3 regions of the Streptomyces sp. NPDC048331 genome follow, and region 2 is predicted to be linked to each of the others. Evidence: riboswitches for the same ligand, from Rfam matches in the RefSeq annotation. Region 2 holds a riboswitch; each other region holds the start of a gene.

What was found. Region 2 has a riboswitch for cyclic di-AMP ahead of ACGFYY_RS13975 (M23 family metallopeptidase). Riboswitches for the same ligand answer to the same signal wherever they lie in the genome.
Positions count from the first base shown of each region.
Region 1: another riboswitch for cyclic di-AMP. It lies ahead of ACGFYY_RS12550 (peptidoglycan DD-metalloendopeptidase family protein); the one in region 2 lies ahead of ACGFYY_RS13975 (M23 family metallopeptidase).
Region 3: another riboswitch for cyclic di-AMP. It lies ahead of ACGFYY_RS31810 (transglycosylase family protein); the one in region 2 lies ahead of ACGFYY_RS13975 (M23 family metallopeptidase).

Region 1 is NZ_JBICYT010000006.1:166,192-169,457, forward strand. Features, by position in the region: gene ACGFYY_RS12540 (aspartate aminotransferase family protein) at 1-329, shown strand, start outside; gene ACGFYY_RS12545 (tyrosine-protein phosphatase) at 378-1,169, opposite strand; cyclic di-AMP (ydaO/yuaA leader) riboswitch at 1,462-1,658, shown strand; gene ACGFYY_RS12550 (peptidoglycan DD-metalloendopeptidase family protein) at 1,663-2,637, shown strand; gene ACGFYY_RS12555 (SGNH/GDSL hydrolase family protein) at 2,801-3,266, shown strand, end outside.
Region 2 is NZ_JBICYT010000007.1:217,463-220,728, reverse strand. Features, by position in the region: gene ACGFYY_RS13980 (GntR family transcriptional regulator) at 1-482, opposite strand, end outside; gene ACGFYY_RS13975 (M23 family metallopeptidase) at 676-1,479, opposite strand; cyclic di-AMP (ydaO/yuaA leader) riboswitch at 1,492-1,651, opposite strand; gene ACGFYY_RS13970 (pitrilysin family protein) at 1,868-3,235, opposite strand; gene ACGFYY_RS13965 (M16 family metallopeptidase) at 3,256-3,266, opposite strand, start outside.
Region 3 is NZ_JBICYT010000030.1:12,222-15,487, reverse strand. Features, by position in the region: gene eno (phosphopyruvate hydratase) at 1-491, opposite strand, end outside; gene ACGFYY_RS31810 (transglycosylase family protein) at 777-1,505, opposite strand; cyclic di-AMP (ydaO/yuaA leader) riboswitch at 1,509-1,681, opposite strand; gene ACGFYY_RS31805 (transglycosylase family protein) at 1,958-2,995, opposite strand; gene ACGFYY_RS31800 (cytochrome P450) at 3,084-3,266, opposite strand, start outside.

The sequences.
Region 1 (3,266 bases), on a different contig from region 2:
GGGGGCGCGGGCTGATGATCGGCATCGAGTTCGGCCGGCCGTCCTCGCTGGGCCTGCGCAGCCGGTGGGCCATGCTGCAGGCGGCCCGCAAGGGGCTCTTCGCGCAGATGGTCGTGGTGCCCCTGCTGCAGAAGCACCGGATCCTCACCCAGGTCTCCGGGGACCACCTGGAGGTGATCAAGCTGATCCCGCCGCTGATCGTGGACGAGGAGGACGTGGACCGGTTCGTGGGCGCCTTCCGTGAGGTCATGGACGAGGCGCACGGCGGGTCCGGACTGATCTGGGACTTCGGCAGGACGCTGGTGAAGCAGGCCGTCGCCACGCGCTGACGGCCCACCCACCCCGTGGCGGAACCGGTCCGGCCGGTCCCGCCCGCGTCAGACGAGGAGCCGGTCGCGCAGTCGGTCGAGGGTCTCGGGCGTCAGCCCGAGGCCCTCCGCCAGATAACGGTCCACCCCGCCCCAGACCTCGTCGATGGTGTCGAAGGCGGCCACCAGGTACTCGGCGCGGGCGTCGAAGAGCGGCGCGAGCAGCTCCATCACCTCAGGGGAGCGGGCGCTCGCCGACTCGTCGGTGCGGCGTACGCGATAGCGGCGGTGCGGGGCGTTCGACTCCAGGTAGTCCCTCACGATCGCCGCGCGCTCGACGCCCAGCGCGAGCAGGGTGACGGCGATCGACAGGCCGGCCCGGTCCTTGCCCGCCGCGCAGTGCATGAGCGCGGGGACGCTGTCCTCGGCGAGGGCGTGCACGACCCGACTGTGCTCGGCGGTGCGCTGCCGGATGATCCCGCGGTACGAGTTCGACATCCGGGCCGCGGCCTTGCCGTCGCCCAGGATCTCGCGGAGCTGCACGAGGTCGCCGTCGCGGACCAGCCGCCAGAACTCCCGCCCGTCCGCCGGGTCCGAGAGCGGGATGTTGACGTTCCGGACGCCGGGCAGCTCGACGTCCGGCCCCTCCAGCGCGTGGTCGGCGCCGTTGCGGAAGTCGAAGATGGTGTGGAGGCCGAGTGAGGCGAGGAAGTCTGCATCACTTTCGGTGGCATGTGCGAGATGTCCGCTTCGGAACAGTCGTCCCGTCCTGACCGTTCGTCCGTCAGAAGTCGGCAATCCGCCCACATCGCGGAAATTGCGCACTCCGGACAGCTCCGGCTCCTGTATCTGCTGGGTCAAAGCGATTCCTCCGCCACGTCGTGGGCCCTCTGTCCGAATTACACTACTTGGCGCCAACTTGCCATATCCGGAGGCGAGATCGGGCGCGCCCCCGTGAGCCAGATCATACGGTGACCGTGAGTGCCTGATCGTCGAAGGCGAATGGCCCCGTCGGGGCGGCTGTTGGCGGTGCGGAATGGACGGAGGGTGACGGTAATTCCGTCGGTCCCTCATGCCTGTGATTCCGTCAGGGAATTCACGGCTTGTTCCGTGTGGCCGCAAGGGATTACCTTCGCGATCGATCCGGGTGGACCGCCAAATCCTGCCGCCTCCCGGAAACCGCATCCGACCTATTCGCGCGGCAGGAGCGGGGGAACCAGGTAAGCCGCTGTTCCGGGGATCTTTTCTCCGGGACGGCTCGGGGTGAAGTCGTTCATGTCTCGTACAGGTGCGGCCGGACATCTCCAGTCCGAACCCGACAGCTCACCTCGCAGGCGCCGGAGAGGAATTCGTCATGCCTGCAAAGGGTAAGCACCGCCGTCCCAAGTCCCTTTCCCTTTCCCGCGGCTTCGCCGTCGCCGGAACCGGTGGCGCGGCCCTCGCCCTGCCGCTGATCGGTGCCGCCGGCGCCCACGCTGCCGGCGCCCCGACCGCAGCCCCCGCGGTGACCCCCGCGGTGGCGACGCAGGCCCCCCTCGCTCTCCGGTCGGCGCCCGCCGCCGCCGTGCAGTCCGCCCCGACCGTCTACACCGTCGTGCCGGGCGACTACCTCTCCAAGATCGCCGCCGAGCGCCACCTGGCGGGCGGCTGGGAGCAGCTGTACGCCGACAACCGCGAGGCCGTCGGTGGCAACCCGTCGCTGATCCACCCGGGCCTGAAGCTCCACCTCGGCGGCCCCGGCGAGCCGGCTCCGTCCGAGGCCGAGGCCGAGGCCGCCCCGGCCCCCGAGGCCGAGCCCGACGCCGCGCCGGCCGAGCAGGCCGCGCCGAAGCCGGTCCGCGAGCAGGCCGAGCGGGCCGCCCCGGCGCAGCCGGAGGCCGCCGCCGAGCCCCAGGCCGAGGCCCCGGCCGCAGCGCCGCGGTCGGGTGCCTTCGTGGCCCCGGTCGGCGGTGGCATCTCCACCCAGTACAAGGTCGCCGGCAGCATGTGGTCCTCCGGCTACCACACCGGTGTCGACTTCATCGCGAGCATGGGCACCACCGTCAAGGCGGTCGGCGCGGGCACCGTGGTCTCGGCCGGCTGGAGCGGCTCGTACGGCAACGAGGTCGTCATCCGGCACGCGGACGGCAAGTACTCCCAGTACGCCCACCTGTCCCAGCTCTCCGTCTCCTCCGGCCAGAGCGTCACCGCCGGGCAGAGCATCGGCCTCTCCGGCTCCACCGGCAACTCGACCGGCCCGCACCTGCACTTCGAGATCCGTACGACCCCGTCCTACGGCTCGGACCTGGACCCGATCGCCTACCTCCGCTCCAAGGGCGCGAGCCTCTGACGGCACCCGCCGTCGAACCACCGACACGCGTGAGGCCGGGACCCGAGGGGGGTCCCGGCCTCACGTGTACTTATTCCTTATCCCCCGCGTGGTAGAGATCACGGTCCGTCAACCCCTTATTACGTTGGCGTAGGTTGCTTGCGGGAGTGAAGGATGGTGTCCCGTGGCAGCGACGACGACCAAACTCAAGACCATCGGCTCGTACGCGGCGATCGGGGACAGCTTCACCGAGGGTGTGGGGGACCCGGGACCCGGGGATTCCTATCTCGGCTGGGCGGACCGGCTCGCCGTGCTCCTGGCCGATCAGCGCGAGGAGCATGACTTCCGGTATGCGAATCTGGCGGTGCGGGGGAAGCTCCTCGACCAGATCGTGGCCGACCAGCTCCCGAGGGCCAAGGCCCTCGCACCGGACCTGGTGACCTTCTGCGCGGGCGGCAACGACATCATCCGGCCCGGGACCGACCCGGACGACGTGGCGGAGCGGTTCGAGGCGGCCGTGGCCGACCTCACCGGCGCCGTCGGACTGGTCATGATCACCACGGGCTTCGACACCCGGGGCGTACCGGTGCTCAAGCACCTCCGCGGCAAGGTGGCGACGTACAGCGCCCATGTCCGCGCCATCGCCGACC
Region 2 (3,266 bases):
TCCACCACGTACATCCACGCGATCTTGTGCCGCATCTGCGTGAGCAGCGCGATCAGCCCCGGGCTGCCGGAGGCCTGGGCGAGCGTCTCGTGGAACCATCCGCCCAGGGACCGCAGATCCTCCCCCTGGCCCCGCCTGGCCCGTTCCTGCCCCAGCCTGACCAGTCCGCGCAGCACCTTGAGGTGTGCGTCGGTGCGCCGTCGGGCGGCTCGCGCGGCGGCCAGCGGCTCCAGGAGCATCCGCAGCTCCAGCAGGTCCGCGGCCTCCTGCTCGGTCGGCTCGGCCACGCACGCCCCAGCATGGCGCCGCGTGGTCACGAACCCCTCCGACTCCAGGGTCCGCAGGGCCTCGCGCACCGGGACGCGTGACACGCCGTACCGGCGGGCCAGCACCTCCTCGGTCAGCCGGCCGCCCGGCTCGAACACCCCGGAGACGATGTCGTCGCGGATCGCCGTGCATACCGCGTGCGCAGGAATACGCAAGACCGAACCTCCGCCTATTTCCGACTGCAGCGTCATTGCACGCACATGCGCGTGCTGCGACCCTATTGCAACACACGATAATTTCCGAGAGCGGCCGGAAATACGAAACATTTGCACGAAGGCGCAAAAACAAAGACCCCGACTCGGAGAGCCGGGGTCTTCGGTGAAGCGGCGCGAGGCGCGGGGCGTGAGGTCAGAGACCGACGCCGTGCGAGCGGAGGTACGAGATCGGGTCGATGTCCGAGCCGTACTGCGAGCCCGTGCGGGCCTCGAAGTGCAGGTGCGGGCCGCTGGAGTTGCCGGTGGAGCCCGACAGACCGATCTGCTGGCCCGGGGTGACCTGCTGGCCGACGGAGACGTTCAGCGAGGACAGGTGCCCGTACTGGGTGTAGGTGCCGTCGTTGTGCTTGATGACGACGTTGTTGCCGTACGCGCCACCCCAGCCGGCCTCGACGACGGTACCCAGGCCCACCGCGTGGACCGAGGTGCCGGAGGCGGCGTGGAAGTCGATGCCCGTGTGGCTGCCGGAGGACCACATGCCGCCGCCCGCGTGGTACTGCGTGCTGACGTACGAGCCGTCCACCGGGGCGACGAAGGTGTTGAGGCGCTTGCGCTCCTCCTCGCGGGCGGCGCGCTCGGCGGCCTCGCGCTCGGCCTTCGCCTTGGCCTCGGCCATGCGCTTGGCCTCGGCGGCCCGCTGCTTCGCGTCGGCCTCGGCCTGCGCCTTGACGGCGTCCTGCTCGGCGACGCGGTGCTGGGACTCGGCCTGGTCGGCGATGTCACCCGCAAGGTCCTCGGCGACGACGACGGCACCGAGGCCGTTGTCCTGGCCGATGGTGCTGCTGTGGTTGTCCGCGGCGAAGGCCGGGGCGGCGAGGGAGCCGACGACACCCGTGGTGGCGATCGCGGCGATACCGGCGTAACCGGCGGTCTTCTTGCTCAGACGGCTGGAGCCACGGTGCTTACCGGTACCAGCGGGACGACTGCCAAACGCCATGAAGGGTTTGATCCTTTCCTTCCTTCTCGCCTACCGGGTTAGCTGACGGGTTCGGAGCAGGAAGGTCTCCTACGGGCCTCCTCTTGCGAGGGGGTCCGATTCACCCCAGGGACTCATGTGGGTCCCCGGCTCCCCAGGCTCGCGCCTGACGGGGACTCGGCGATCGCTGTCCGGTGCCGCGGGTGCGGCGGGCACAACTGACGAACAGCACGGCCGACGCTAGGCGGATCATCAGTCAATCGCCAAACAGACACGGCTTTTTGTTGCGTACGCCACACCGCATACAAGCAACCTCACCACTAAACGGACAAAAGGGGTTCTGGTGACAAGTCACCAGAACCCCTTGCCGAAAGCCTCGGCCGGCCCTCAAGGGGCCGTCACCCGACCGTCAGTTGGAGACGACCGAGACCTCGCCGATCCCAAGGGCCCGTACGGGCTCCTCGATGACCGCCGCGTCGCCCACCAGGACGGTGACCAGCCGGTCCGCGGGGAAGGCCTGAACGACCGCCGTGGTCGCCTCCACGGTGCCCGTCGCGGCGAGCTGGGCGTACAACTGCGCCTGGTAGTCGTCCGGCAGTTCCTGCTCGACCTGGTCGGCGAGGGTGCCCGCGACCGAGGCGGCCGTCTCGAACTTCAGCGGGGCCACGCCCACCAAGTTCTGCACGGCGACATCGCGTTCGGCGTCGGTCAGACCGCCCTCGGCGAGGGTGCGCAGCACCTTCCAGAGGTCCTCCAGCGCCGGTCCGGTGTTCGGGGTGTCCACCGAGCCGCTGATGGCGAGCATGGAGGCGCCCTTGCCGTCGGCGGTGGAGCGCAGCACCTGGCCGAAGGCGCGCACGCCGTAGGTGTACCCCTTCTCCTCGCGCAGCACCTTGTCCAGGCGCGAGGTGAGGGTGCCGCCGAGGCAGTACGTGCCCAGCACCTGGGCCGCCCACACCCGGTCGTGACGGTCCGCCCCGATCCGGCCGATCAGCAGCTGCGTCTGGACCGCACCGGGCCGGTCCACGATGACCACGCGGCCGGTGTCGTCGGCGGTCACCGGCGGCACCGGGCGGGCGGCGGCGGTGTTGCCCGTCCAGGCACCCAGGGTGTCCGCGAGCACGGCGTCCAGGTCGATGCCGGTCAGGTCGCCGACGACCACCGCGGTGGCGGTGGCGGGGCGTACGTGGGCCTCGTAGAAGGCGCGTACCGCGGCGGAGTCGATCCGGGCGACGGTCTCCTCGGTGCCCTGGCGCGGCCGGGACATCCGCAGGTCGGCCGGGAAGAGCTCCTTGGAGAGCTGCTTGGCCGCGCGGCGCTGCGGGTTGGCGAGCTCGTGCGGGATCTCGTCGAGCCGGTTGCGCACCAGCCGGTCGACCTCGGCGTCGGCGAAGGCCGGGGCGCGCAGCGCCTCGGCGAGCAGGCCGAGCGCCTTGGGCAGCCGGGAGGCCGGCACCTCCAGCGAGACCCGCAGGCCCGGGTGGTCGGCGTGCGCGTCCAAGGTGGCGCCGCAGCGCTCCAGCTCGGCCGCGAACTCCTCGGCCGAGTGCTTGTCGGTGCCCTCGGAGAAGGCCCGCGCCATGATGGTCGCCACGCCGTCCAGGCCCTCGGGCTCGGCGTCCAGCGGGGCGGCGAGGTTGACCTCGACCGCGACGACCTGCTGGCCCGGCCGGTGGCAGCGCAGCAGGGTCAGCCCGTTGGACAGCTGCCCGCGGTCGGGGGCCGGGAAGGCCCACGGCTGCGGCTCGCCGGCCTGCGGCTGCGGGTGGAAGGTCATCGTGACGGCTGCCGTGTCGCTCACTGCTCCG
Region 3 (3,266 bases), on a different contig from region 2:
ATGTCCACGTTGGAGTCGGCGTGCGACCCACCGTTGAGGATGTTCATCATCGGAACGGGCAGCAGGTGCGCGTTCGGACCGCCGAGGTAGCGGAAGAGCGGAAGGTCCGAGGCCTCGGACGCGGCGTGCGCGACGGCCAGGGACACGCCGAGGATGGCGTTGGCGCCGAGCGAGCCCTTGTTGTCGGTGGCGTCCAGGTCGAACATGGCCTGGTCGATCAGCCGCTGCTCGGTGGCGTCGTAGCCGACGAGCTCCGGGCCGATCTGCTCGATGACGGCGAGGACGGCCTTCTCGACACCCTTGCCGAAGTAACGGTTGGGGTCACCGTCACGCAGCTCGATGGCCTCGAATGCACCGGTGGAGGCGCCGGACGGAACTGCAGCACGGCCGGTGCTGCCATCGTCGAGGCCCACCTCGACCTCGACCGTGGGGTTGCCTCGGGAGTCCAGGATTTCCCGGGCTACGACGACGTCGATGGACGGCACGAGCATCTCCTTCTGGGATGTGACGCTGAGTGTGCGGTGGCATGTCAGGCCGTGGGATGGCCTTGCCGCCTAGAGCCTAACCGGCTCCGGGCACTCGACCGCCCGACCGCCCGGACCCTGGGACGAAAAAGGGACCGAATACCCCTCTTCCGGGACATAGGGTCGCTTGATCATCGGGCTACTGGGCCGAACGCGGCACCGCCCGGCGCGTGAGGCACGCGCCGGGCGGTGGGAATCCTGCACGGTGTCAGCTGACGCCGCGTACATGTTCCCGCGGTGCTACCGCGGTGTTCAGCTGAGCTTCAGCTTCTGACCCGGGTAGATCAGGTCGGCGTCCACGACGATGTCCTTGTTGAGCTCGAACAGCTGCTGCCAGCCGCCCTTGACGCCGTTGGCCTCGGCGATGGTGCCCAGGGTGTCGCCCGACTTGACCTCGTACGAGCCGTTGCCGGTCTTCGGCGCGACCGGAGCCTCGGCGCGCTCGGAGCGGGTGGTCGGAGCCTCGGGACGCTTGGTCTCCTGCTTCGGCGCGACCTTGGTCTCGGTCTTCTTGGTCTCGGTCTTCTTCGTCTCGGCCTTCGGCTTCGGCTTCGACTGCGGCTTGGAGGCCGGGGCCTCGGCGCCGCCACCGGCGTAGGAGGAGTTCGACAGACCCTTGCCGCAGGACGGCCAGGCGCCCTTGCCCTGGCTCTTGAGGACCTTCTCCGCGACGGCTATCTGCTGCGCCTTGGTGGCCTGGTTGGCCTGCGGGGCGTAGGACTTGCCGCCGAAGCCGGACCAGGTGGAGGGCGAGAACTGCAGGCCGCCGTAGTAGCCGTTGCCCGTGTTGATGGCCCAGTTGCCACCGGACTCGCACTGCGCGACCTTGTCCCACTCGGACGAGGTGGCGGCGCTGGCGGTGCCCGCGGCCATCAGGGGGGCGGCCACGGCCACACCGGCGACACCGGCGAGCGTGACGATCCGGACAGACCGCTCGATTGCAGTACCGCGACGGTGCTTGCCCTTGCCGGAAAGCAGCATGGAGTTTCTCCTCACCGACGCCTACGAGGTGAGCTGTCGGGTTCGGGCGAGTGAGTTGCCCGGCCGTGCGACCTAGCGCACGTCTTGACCCCAAGCCGGTGGCGTGACCGTCTCTCAACGGCCGCTCCCGGCACCTACCTTGGTTCCCCCGCTCCTGCCTTCGGCGCTTGACGCGACGACTGTTCCCCCCGTCCGCCGGCAGGATTCGGCGATGCGGTCGAAGGAGCTCGCGGTGGCGAGCGATTCAGAAGGTAGACAGGTCTCTCCCCGATGTTCAACGAGCAACATCGGGGAGAAACGACCCCTACTTGCGTCCCTCGCAGGGGTGTTTGCGCAGGTGAGGGCAGGGTTTGCGCAATGCCCTGGGCGAGACACGCCAGTTGACCGGAAGAGACACATGTCTCACTTACAGAAATCCGACATTCGACTCTTTCCGGATAACTGAACTGTCCTTATTGCGGGGTTAGATCCAGGTTCTGACCCGGCTTGATGAGGTCGGCGTCCTCGCCGATGACCTGCTCATTGGCCTGGTAGAGACCGTTCCAGCCCCCCTTTACGCCCTTGGCAACCGCGATGGTCGCCAGGCTGTCGCCCGCCTGGACCGTGTAGACGGGGTTCGACGAGGCGTCAGGCAGAGCCGACGGGTCGGCCTCCGGCGCACCGCGGTGCTTGCCGTTGCCCTCGACCGGAGTGGCACCGGTGGTCTGCGGGACCACCGGGGTCACGGGGGCCGTCGGGTCGACCGGGGGCAGCCCCGGCGTGACGGGCGCGGTGGTGGGCGGCGCGGTCGGGTCGACCGGCTGCGTCGGCGCCGTCGGGTCGACGGGGGTCGGCGTATCGGTCGGGTCGCCCGGCTGCACCGGGGCCGTCGGGTCGACCGGGGGCGTCGTCGGGACGTCCGGGGCGGGCATGACGGGCAGTCCGATGGACGGGGCGTCGGGAATGAGGAACGGGGTGCTGGACGGGCTCGGGTCCGGGGCCGGGGTCGGGGATCCGTAGTCCGTGGACGGCTTGCTGCCGCCGGTCGACGGAACGGCGTCGTCCGGGCGGGACGGTGCGGGAGTCAGCGGGCCCCGGCCGCCGGGCAGACCGGGGTCCACCTGTGCGGCGGGGCTCTCCTTGACCAGGCCGGCCGAGGCCGCGCACAGCGGCCACGCCTGCGGCCCTGTCGAGCCCAGCACCCGCTCGGCCACGGCGATCTGCTGCGAACGGCTCGCCAGGTCGGGGCGCTCGGCGAATTCGAGCCCGCCGGCGCTCTGCCATTCCTCCTGGGTGAACTGGAGTCCGCCGTAGGCGCCGCTGCCGAAGTTGGCGCTCCAGGAGCCACCGCTCTCGCACTCGGCGACCTTGTCCCATGTGGACGTGTCGGCGGCGGTGGCGCTGGTGGCGGCCAGCAGAGGCATGGCCAACGCGGAGCCAGTGACACCGGCTGTGACGACCAGCGCGGGGACCTGGCGGGGGCGTCTGTGACGGCCGTTCCCGGAGAGCATGAGGGATCACCTTTCGCATAACAGCGGGGTAACGGCAGAACCTAGCGGCCTTCGAACGATTGTCACAAGTTCAAGCCGGATCTGACTTTTAATCAGGTTTCGCGCAAGTGTTTTGAGCCGCGAATCGAACGGGAAGAGTACGTAGCCCTCGCATGATCAACCCACCACGCCAGCGCAGGTCTTGGGGCGGAACAGCCAGTTCCAGATCAGGCAGACGCGTCAGCAAAGTCGCGAGCGCGGTCTGCCCTTCAAGTCGTGCGAGCGGAGCACC